DNA from 2 places in the Pseudomonas sp. AMR01 genome. Region 2 is predicted to be linked to the other one. Evidence: predicted binding sites of a transcription regulator. Region 2 holds the regulator's gene; the other holds the start of a gene.
What was found. The regulator FliA, encoded in region 2, starts transcription of late flagellar genes. The targets are predictions, from matches to a motif close to CTAAAGTTTNNNNNNNNNNNGCCGNTAA.
Positions count from the first base shown of each region.

Region 1: Q7C20_RS01360 (methyl-accepting chemotaxis protein) is a predicted target of FliA. The motif match lies at 1,597-1,624, and genes of this name have one in related genera.

Region 1 is NZ_JAUTYR010000001.1:293,686-298,998, forward strand. Features, by position in the region: gene Q7C20_RS01350 (LysR family transcriptional regulator) at 1-426, opposite strand, end outside; gene Q7C20_RS01355 (aldo/keto reductase) at 545-1,540, shown strand; gene Q7C20_RS01360 (methyl-accepting chemotaxis protein) at 1,682-3,676, shown strand; gene Q7C20_RS01365 (SRPBCC family protein) at 3,767-4,225, shown strand; gene Q7C20_RS01370 (DUF411 domain-containing protein) at 4,325-4,771, shown strand; gene Q7C20_RS01375 (YqaA family protein) at 4,775-5,218, shown strand; gene Q7C20_RS01380 (alpha/beta fold hydrolase) at 5,263-5,313, shown strand, end outside.
Region 2 is NZ_JAUTYR010000062.1:5,782-11,094, reverse strand. Features, by position in the region: gene flhF (flagellar biosynthesis protein FlhF) at 1-241, shown strand, start outside; gene fleN (flagellar synthesis regulator FleN) at 346-1,179, shown strand; gene fliA (RNA polymerase sigma factor FliA) at 1,176-1,916, shown strand; gene Q7C20_RS25905 (chemotaxis response regulator CheY) at 2,088-2,462, shown strand; gene Q7C20_RS25900 (protein phosphatase CheZ) at 2,481-3,269, shown strand; gene Q7C20_RS25895 (chemotaxis protein CheA) at 3,281-5,313, shown strand, end outside.

The sequences.
Region 1 (5,313 bases), on a different contig from region 2:
CACACAGTCGACGCCTTCGCGAATCAGGTCCACGGTACGGTCATTGAGGCCGATTTCCAGCTCGATCTGCGGGTAGCGCGCGGTAAACGCCGGGAGCGCCGGAATTACGATCAACCGGCCGATGCCCGAGGGCATGTCGATGCTCAGCGTCCCGCGCGGGTTCTGGCGGCGGGTCGAAAACACCGCCTCGGTTTCTTCCAAATCGGTGAGCAACTGCACGCAGCGCTGGTAATAGGCCGCGCCGTCCAGGGTCGGGCTGACCTGGCGCGTGGTGCGTTGTAGCAACTGCACGCCGAGGTGGGCTTCCAGCTGCTTGATTAGAATCGTCACCGACGCCCGTGGCAATTGCAGACTGTCAGCCGCCTTGGCAAAACCACCCAATTCAACAATCCGGGTGAATACGCGCATCGCGCTAAAGCGGTCCAAGGGCCGACTCCTCATGGATTATTTAGATTTTACGAACAGTGATAGTGCTTTTAGCCGGTTTATCCCGCTTTTGTCGAGGATGACAATGGAGGTCTTCCTACGCACCGGAGCTTTACCCATGCACACCCGTCAACTCGGTAAAAACGGCCCCCTCGTCAGCGCTATTGGTCTTGGCTGCATGGGCATGACCGACTTTTACACCACCGGCACCGACACCACTGAAGCCGTCGCCACCCTGCACCGCGCGCTGGAGCTGGGCGTCAACTTTCTCGACACCGCCGATATGTATGGCCCGCATACCAATGAAGCGCTGATTGGCAAGGCGATTGCCGGCAAACGCGATCAGGTCTTTCTGGCGAGTAAATTCGGCATCGTGCGCGACCCGGCGAACCCGGCGCTGCGTGGGGTAAATGGTCGCCCGGACTACATCCACGCAGCCATCGACGGCACTCTGCAACGCCTTGGCGTAGAAACCCTGGATTTGTATTACCAGCACCGCATCGACCCGGACGTGGCCATCGAGGAAACCGTGGGCGCCATGGCCGAACTGGTTAAACAGGGCAAAGTGCGTTACCTGGGTTTAAGCGAGGCCTCCTCCGCTACGCTGGAACGTGCGCACAAGGTGCACCCCATCAGCGCGCTGCAAAGCGAATACTCGTTGTGGAGTCGCGATCAGGAGGACAACGGCTGCCTCGCCGCCTGCCAACGCCTGGGCATTGCGTTTGTGCCTTACAGCCCGCTTGGCCGAGGATTTCTGACCGGCGCACTGAAAAGCCCGGACGACTTCGATGCCGACGACTACCGCCGCTTCAGCCCGCGCTTTCAGGGCGAAAACTTCGCGAAAAACCTGCTGCTGGTGAAACAGGTCCAGGCACTCGCGGCGGACAAAGGCGTGACGGCCGGCCAACTGGCGCTGGCCTGGGTGTTGGCTCAGGGCGATTACCTGATCCCGATTCCCGGCACCAAGCAACGCAAATACCTGGAAGAGAATGTGGCGGCGGTTTCGCTGACCCTCAGCGCGACGGAACTCGCGGCACTTGAGGCGATTTTCCCCGCCGATGCCACTGCCGGCCTGCGTTACCCGCAGGCAGTCATGGGCATGCTGAACCGCTAGCCGCAGCGTTCAGGGGCGCCCGCCTTGGTGCCCCTGAATTTGTTGCAGCCTGGTACCTAAAGCTCCACCCGTCTGAGCCGATAGCACGACGAAGCTCTAACAAAGCCGCGTCGACAATAAACGCTTCGTAAGGACGACTCCATGCCCCCACTGCGCTCTATCCAAGCCCGCTATACCCTGTTTCTGGTGCTGTTCGTTCTGGTGTTAATCGTGTTGACCGTCGTCGGCATCGGCCAGTTGGTTGCGCCCCAGCTGCGTCACACTGAAGAACAGGTGGTGCTCAACCGCGTCGCCGAGGTGGCCGAACAGATCAAGGGCGAACTGAACAAGGTTCAGGCCCAGCAACGCAGCATCACTCAAACCATCCCCTTGCTCGACAGCGATGCCATCGACAAGGTCCTGCCTGGCCTGGTGGATCAGTACGGCGAACTGAAAGTGTTCGGCGGCGGGATCTGGCCGCTGCCTAATCAGCGTGCTCAGGGGCGCAACAAATTCAGCACGTTCTGGCACCGCGATGCCTCAGGCAAGCTGGCCGTCAACACGTTCTGGAACAGTGACGCCGCGCCCAACTACTACGACCAAAGCTGGTACAAAGGCGGCCTCGCCTCGCCCCGCGGCCAGTGTGCCTGGGCGGCGGCCTACAAGGACGACGCCAGCCAGGAGCCACGCACCAACTGCGCCATGGCGATCCAGCGTGACGGCGCCGCGTATGGCGTTGCCACTATTGACGTGACCCTGGGCTTCTTCAATGACTTGGTGGCCAGCAAAGAGAAAGACATCGGCGGCCAAATGCTGATCGTCGAAGGCGACGGCAAGATCATCAGCAACAGCTCGCGCATCAACAGCCCGGTGGTGTTGAAAAACGTCAGCGAACTGGCCGGCACGTCGGCGTTTGCCGCCCAAGTCAGCAAAGCCCTGGCCCAGCGCGACAAAGGCCTGCAACGTACTGAATTCGACAACGGGGGCGTGGCCAGCGCCTTCTACCTGCGCCCGATCGAAGGCACGCCGTGGTTCCTCGCCACCGCCCTGCCCACCTCGCTGATCACCGCCCAGCGCGATGATGTACTCGGCACCCTGGCGATGTTGCAGATTCCGATGGTGCTGTTGCTGGTGCTGCTGGCAGCCTATGCCATTCGCCAGTTGGTGCAGCGTATGCGCTCGCTGAAGACCAATATCGACGCGTTGTCTGCCGGCGATGCCGACCTGACGCGGCGCATCACCATTCGCGCCGAAGACGAACTGGGTGCCATTGGCCACTCGGTTAACCACTTTATCGTCTACCTGCAAAACATGATCGGTGAAGTGACCCAAGCCACGGCGGCCATGTCGTCGGGCCTTGAGCAGTTGCAGCGCACCTCGGCTCACATCAACCAGATTCTGGTGCGGCACGCCTCGGAGACCGACCAGACGGTCACCGCCATCACCGAAATGAGCTCCACCGCCGACACCGTGGCGCAAAATGCCGCCGAAACGGCGGCCTTCACCCAGCGCGCCAATGAGCACGCCGACCGCTCCCGCGTGGTCGTGGGTGAGGCGTCAACCAGCGTCAGCGCGCTGATCGGCGAAGTGTCCAGCGCCACCCACACCGTGGAAGCCATGCGCCAGGACGCCGCGCGTATTACCGAAACCCTCGGGGTGATCGGTGCAATCGCCGGCCAGACCAACCTGCTGGCCCTCAACGCCGCGATTGAAGCGGCACGTGCCGGTGAGCAAGGCCGTGGGTTTGCGGTAGTAGCCGATGAAGTGCGTGCGCTGGCCGCACGGACTCAGGCCAGCACCTCGCAGATCAACGAGATGCTCGCGCGCCTGACCACCGGCGTGAGTTCTTCGGTGACCGCGATGGAAGCCACCCAGGCCAGCTGCCAGTCGGCAGCAGACGCCACGGCGCGGGTGAACACCGGGTTGGACGAAATGGCCGGTTCCGTGAGCCATATCAATAACCTCAGCACCCAGATCGCCACGGCGGCCGAGCAACAAAGCGCCGTCACCGAGGAGATCAACCGCAGCATGGTGCAGATCCGACATATGGTTGAGGAACTGGTGGAAAGCGGCCATGCCACTGAAACCAATACCCGCAGCCTGATCGATGCCAATGGCCAGGTGATCACGCTGATGAGCCGTTTCAAGGTGCGCTGATAAATGGCTGAGACACTCCCGTGCAATGCGCGGGAGTGGGGCTATTCTGAAAGTTCTCAGGACAAAATCTCGCCACACAGGAGGTGTGTCATGCGCGTTGTGGAGCAGTCGACCCGCTTGGAGCGGATCAGCCAGGAACGCTTTATTGAGGCCCCCATCGAGGTGGTGTACGACTACGTCACCCAGCCCGACCGCTGGCACGAGTGGCACCCCACTTCCCTCGGTGCCGACACCGGCACTACCGGCTCCCTCGCGGCCGGCACGCGGTTTACCGAAGTCATCGACCTGCTCGGCGTGCGCGTCCCCATGAGTTATCGGGTGCAAGTGGCCAACCCGCCGCAGGAATTCAAAACCGTATTCACCTCCCTGGCCGTCGACGGCTCCATTCATTACTTCCTGCAACCCCATCGCGGCGGGACGCTGTTCAAGCGCGTATTGACCTACCAAACCGAATTGCAACTCGTCACCTTGCATGGGCGAATGGTCGAGCTGTCCGCCACCGCGCTGAGCCAGCTCAAGCAACGACTGGAAAACACTCACTTCGTATAATTTGGAAACATTACCGGCACATCGCTGCTTCTGTGGGCGCTGGCTTGCCTGCGATGAGCCCGTCATCATCGCGGCCTATTCCGACTCCCGAGCCCTCCCATGAAAACCCCATTGCGACTGGCCCTGCTCACCGCGTTATTCACCACCACCCTCGCCCAAGCCGCTGACCTGATCCCCATCGACGTGCACCGCGACGCCAATTGCGGTTGCTGCAAAAAGTGGATCAGCCACTTGGAAAGCAACGGTTTCAAGGTCAATGACCACGTGGAAGCCGACATGAGCGCGGTCAAACAGCGCCTCGGCGTCGCGCCACGCCTGGCTTCGTGCCACACCGCCGTGATCGACGGCAAGTTCGTCGAGGGCCATGTGCCTGCCGAGCAAGTGCTGGCACTGCGCAAACGTGATGACTTGCTCGGCATTGCCGCGCCGGGTATGCCGATGGGCTCGCCGGGCATGGAAGTGGACGGCCAAAGCGATGCCTACCAAGTCATTGGGCTAACGCGCGAGGGTAAAGACGTCGTGGTGGCTGATTACCCGGCTCACTGATCAATGCTGGCAGGTTACCTGGGTTTATTTATCGCGGCATTCGGCGCCGCGACCCTGCTGCCTTTGCAGTCAGAAGCCGTGCTTGTGGGGCTATTGCTCAGCGGGCATTACAGCCTGTGGCTGCTGCTGGGCATCGCCACGCTGGGCAATGTATTGGGCTCGGTGGTGAATTGGTGGTTGGGCCGCTGGGTTGACCATTTCAAGGGACGGCGCTGGTTCCCGGTCAGCACCCGGCAGCTCGACAAGGCCCGCAAGCACTACGAGCGCTGGGGGCACTGGACGCTGCTGCTGAGTTGGGTTCCGATCATTGGTGACCCGCTGACGCTGGTGGCCGGTGTAATGCGTGAGCCGCTGTGGCGGTTCTTGCTGCTGGTCACGCTGGCCAAGGGCCTGCGCTACGGCGTACTGGCGGCGGTGACCCTGCAGTGGGTGTTAATCCCCACTTAATCCCCTCGCAACAGCATCCGGGGCATTCTTATCGGAGCCCTTCCATGCCTACCATCCGTGCTTTTTGCATCGCCGGCCTGCTGGCGGCCAGTGCC
Region 2 (5,313 bases):
CCTGACCAAGCTCGATGAAACCGCGAGCCTGGGTGAAGTGTTGAGCCTGGCGATCAGCCATGAATTACCGGTTGCCTACCTGACCGACGGGCCGCGGATCCCGGATGATCTGCATCTGCCGCGTCGTCATCAGTTGGTCAGCCGTGCTGTCAGTGTGCAAATGCAAGAAGAGCCAAGCGAGGAAGCGATGGCTGATATGTTCGCGGACCTTTACCACAACCCCGCAAAACGGGTCGGTTGAGAGCAGTGAACGCCGTGAAAAGTATCTACATCGATGGTCTGCAAGCGATTCACGCGGCCAAGCCATGTAGCCTGCGTCTAAGCAAGACAAGGTAAAGAAATAAAATGGGCAGCATGCATCCCGTACAGGTGATCGCGGTGACCGGCGGCAAAGGTGGCGTCGGAAAAACTAACGTGTCAGTGAATTTGTCCCTGGCCCTGGCAGAGCTTGGCCGTCGCGTCATGCTGCTGGATGCTGACTTGGGCTTGGCGAACGTCGACGTTCTGCTGGGGCTGACACCCAAACACACCCTCGCCGATGTGATCGAAGGCCGTTGTGAGCTGCGCGATGTGCTGCTGCAAGGCCCCGGTGGCATTCGCATCGTGCCCGCAGCCTCGGGCACCCAGAGCATGGTGCACCTGAGCCCGGCGCAGCATGCCGGCCTGATTCAGGCATTCAGTGATATTGGCGATAACCTCGACGTGCTGGTGATCGACACCGCCGCCGGGATCGGCGAGTCCGTGGTCAGCTTCGTGCGCGCGGCGCAAGAAGTGCTGTTGGTGGTGTGCGACGAACCGACTTCGATTACCGACGCCTACGCCCTGATCAAACTGCTCAACCGTGACCACGGCATGAATCGCTTCCGCGTGCTGGCCAACATGGCCCAAAGCCCGCAGGAAGGTCGCAACCTGTTCGCCAAGTTGACCAAGGTCACGGATCGGTTCCTCGATGTCGCCCTACAATACGTTGGTGCAGTTCCCTACGACGAGTGTGTGCGCAAGGCCGTGCAAAAGCAGCGTGCGGTCTACGAAGCGTTCCCTCGTTCGAAGTGCGCACTGGCGTTCAAGGCGATTGCCCAGAAGGTCGATACCTGGCCGTTGCCCGCTAACCCGCGGGGGCATCTGGAGTTTTTCGTGGAGCGATTGGTGCATCAAACGAGCGCAGGACCGGTGCTATGACATCCAGCGGCTACAACCTTTACAAAAAGTCGGCACGTGACAGCCAGGGCGAACTGATCGAGCGCTATGCGCCGCTGGTCAAGCGCATTGCCTATCACTTGCTGGCCCGCCTGCCCGCCAGTGTGCAGGTGGAAGACCTGATCCAGGCCGGCATGATCGGCCTGCTCGAAGTGTCGACCAAATACGACGCGAGCAAAGGTGCGAGTTTCGAGACGTATGCGGGTATCCGCATCCGTGGCGCGATGCTCGATGAGGTGCGTAAAGGGGATTGGGCGCCGCGTTCGGTACACCGCAATACGCGCATGGTGAGTGACGCAATTCGCGCAATTGAAGCAAAAACCGGTCGTGACGCTAAAGATCACGAAGTTGCGGCCGAACTCCAATTGAGTCTCGACGATTATTACGGGATTTTGAACGATACCTTGGGCAGCCGCTTGTTCAGTTTCGACGACCTGTTGCAGGACGGCGAACACGAAGGGCTGCACGAGGACGGCGCGAGTGCTCACCTGGAACCGTCACGCGACCTGGAAGACGAACGTTTCCAGGGTGCGTTGGCGGACGCGATCGCCAATTTGCCTGAGCGTGAGCGACTGGTGTTGGCGCTGTACTACGACGAAGAGCTGAACCTCAAGGAAATCGGTGAGGTCCTGGGGGTCAGCGAATCGCGTGTCAGCCAGCTGCACAGCCAATGCGCCGCCCGCTTGCGGGGGCGATTGGGAGAGTGGCGCGCGCGCTGACAGGCAGTGTGGGGACACTGCAGCGCAACTGCTCGAGAGGTTAATCGCCTTTCGCGGCTTCGTTCCGTGGTGCCCCTGGCAGTCCTTTTTGTGTAACGCCTGTTGATTGAAATGGCGCGTCCAGGTGCTGGGCGCGTTTAAGACTGCTTGGAGGTCGAATTGGACAAGAACATGAAAATCCTCATCGTTGATGACTTCTCAACGATGCGGCGGATCATAAAAAACCTGTTGCGTGACCTTGGGTTCACCAACACGGTCGAGGCGGATGACGGCATTACGGCGATTCCGATCCTCAACAGCGGGAGCATCGACTTTCTGGTAACCGACTGGAACATGCCGGGCATGACCGGTATCGACCTGCTGCGCCACGTACGCGCTGACGAAAAGCTGCGCAGCTTGCCTGTGCTGATGGTGACCGCCGAAGCCAAGCGTGAGCAGATCATCGAAGCCGCCCAAGCCGGGGTTAACGGTTACGTGGTCAAGCCGTTCACGGCGCTGGCGCTGAAAGAGAAGATTGAAAAAATCTTCGAACGCATCGGTCATTGAGGCTGCAACGGGGGAGCTATGGCGCATAAAGAAACGTCGCAGGGAGACTTTGAGTCGACCCTGAAAAAGCATGCTCACCAGTTAGTCGACAGCCTTGAAAAAGGCCAGTTCGGCGACGCGGTGCAGTTGATCCATGAGCTCAACCAGACCCGTGACCGCGGCCTGTATCAGGAAGTGGGCAAGCTCACACGCGAGCTGCACAGTGCGATCGTCAATTTTCAGATTGACCCGCATATGCCCCAGGCCGAAGAGATTTCGCAAATCACCGACGCGACCGAACGCCTGTCCTATGTGGTCAGGCTGACTGAAGCGGCGGCCAACCGCACCATGGACCTGGTGGAAAACGCCACGCCTCTGGTCAACGGCATGGCCAACGAAGCCCAGGCCCTGAGTGTTGACTGGGGCCGCTTCATGCGTCGGGAAGTGGGTGCAGAAGAGTTTCGTGAGTTGGCGCGCCGGGTTGAAGGTTTCCTGTCGCGCAGCGAACAGGAAAACCGCACGGTTTCCAGCAACCTCAACGACATTCTGCTGGCCCAGGATTACCAGGACCTCACCGGTCAGGTGATCAAGCGCGTGACCCAATTGGTCACCGAAGTGGAAAGCAACTTGCTCAAACTGGTGCTCATGGCCGGCCAGGTTGATCGTTTTGCAGGCATCGAACATGACCGCGAAGCGATCCTCTCGGAAAAAGATCCACAAAAACATCTCGCCAAGGGTGAAGGTCCGCAGATTCATGCCGATAAACGTGAAGACGTTATGTCAGGTCAGGATGACGTAGATGACCTGTTATCCAGTTTAGGCTTCTAAGGAGCACCCACATGAGCTTCGGCGCCGATGAAGAAATCCTTCAGGATTTCCTTGTAGAGGCCGGCGAAATTTTAGAGCAACTGTCCGAACAACTGGTCGAGCTGGAAAGCCGCCCGGATGATGCGAACCTGCTCAATGCAATTTTTCGCGGTTTTCACACTGTAAAAGGGGGCGCCGGCTTCCTCCAGCTCCATGAGCTGGTGGAGTGCTGCCACATCGCCGAGAACGTGTTCGACATCCTGCGCAAGGGTGAGCGTCACGTTGATTCGGAGTTGATGGACGTGATTCTCGAAGCACTGGATGCGGTCAACGGCATGTTCAGCGAAGTGCGCGAACGTGCACCGATCACTGCCGCCACGCCGGAGTTGCTGGCCGCCCTGGCGCGCTATGCAGAGCCTGCCGACACCGCCGCTGCACCCGTGGCGCCCGCCGCCCCTGAACCGGTGGTGGAAGCTGAAGTCGACGTGACGGACAGCGAGTTCGAGCAGTTGCTCGACTCCCTCAACGCGGTCAAGGCTGAGGCTGAGGCGCCGCGTGCGCCTGTGGCTGCGCCGACCAGTGAAGACATCACGGACGCAGAGTTCGAATCCCTGCTCGACCAGTTGCACGGCAAAGGCCAGTTCGCCGCCGACGCCGTGGCACCTGCCGCTGCGGCGCCAGCACCTGCGGCCCCGGCCAGCACCGACATTACCGATGACGAATTCGAAGCGTTGCTCGACCAACTGCACGGCAAAGGCACGTTTGCTGCCGACGCCTTGCCGCAAGTCTCGGCGACCGCCGCAGCGCCAGCCGCCGCCTCAGCCGCCGCACCGGCACCGGCCGGCGACGGGTTGATCTCTGACAACGAATTCGAAGCCTTGCTCGACGAGTTGCACGGCAAAGGCAAGTTCAGCGAGGTGGCCCCGGCTGCCGCCGCTGCCACGGCTGCACCCGTAGCGGCCAAAGCCGCTGCGCCGGTTGCCGCCAAGCCAGCGCCAGCCCCGGCTGCCGCACAGGCGCCAGCCCGCGCTGCCTCGGCACCGCCGGCGGAAAAACCTGCGACTGAAGCCGAAACCACCGTACGGGTTGATACCGCGCGCCTGGACGACATCATGAACATGGTCGGCGAGCTGGTGCTGGTGCGTAACCGCCTGGTGCGCCTGGGCCTGAACAGTGGCGACGAAGCCATGCAAAAGGCCGTGTCGAACCTCGACGTGGTGACGGCTGACCTGCAAACCGCGGTGATGAAAACGCGGATGCAGCCGATCAAGAAAGTCTTCGGCCGCTTCCCGCGTCTGGTTCGCGACCTGGCCCGTCAGTTGAAGAAAGAGATCAACCTGGAGCTGGTGGGTGAAGAAACCGACCTCGACAAAAACCTTGTCGAGGCCCTGGCCGACCCGCTGGTCCACTTGGTGCGTAACGCCGTCGACCACGGCGTCGAAACCCCGGAAGAACGCGAAGCCTCGGGCAAGTCCCGTGGCGGCAAGGTGATTCTGGCGGCAGAGCAAGAAGGCGACCATATCCTGCTGTCGATTACCGATGACGGCAAAGGCATGGACCCGGCCATTTTGCGCAATATCGCGGTCAAGCGTGGCGTGATGGACAAGGACGCTGCCGACCGTCTGACCGACACCGAGTGCTACAACCTGATCTTCGCCCCGGGCTTCTCGACCAAAACCGAGATTTCCGACGTGTCCGGCCGTGGCGTCGGCATGGACGTGGTGAAGACCAAGATCAGCCAGCTCAACGGCTCGATCAATATCTACTCGACCAAGGGCCAGGGCTCCAAGATCGTCATCAAGGTGCCATTGACCCTGGCGATCATGCCGACCCTGATGGTGATGCTGGGCAACCAGGCGTTTGCCTTCCCGCTGGTCAACGTCAACGAAATCTTCCACCTCGACCTGTCGCGCACCAACGTGGTGGACGGCCAGGAAGTGGTGATCGTGCGCGACAAAGCGTTGCCACTGTTCTACCTCAAGCGCTGGCTAGTGGCATCGGCCAAGCATGAGGAGCAGCGCGAAGGCCATGTGGTGATTCTCTCCGTGGGCACCCAGCGTATCGG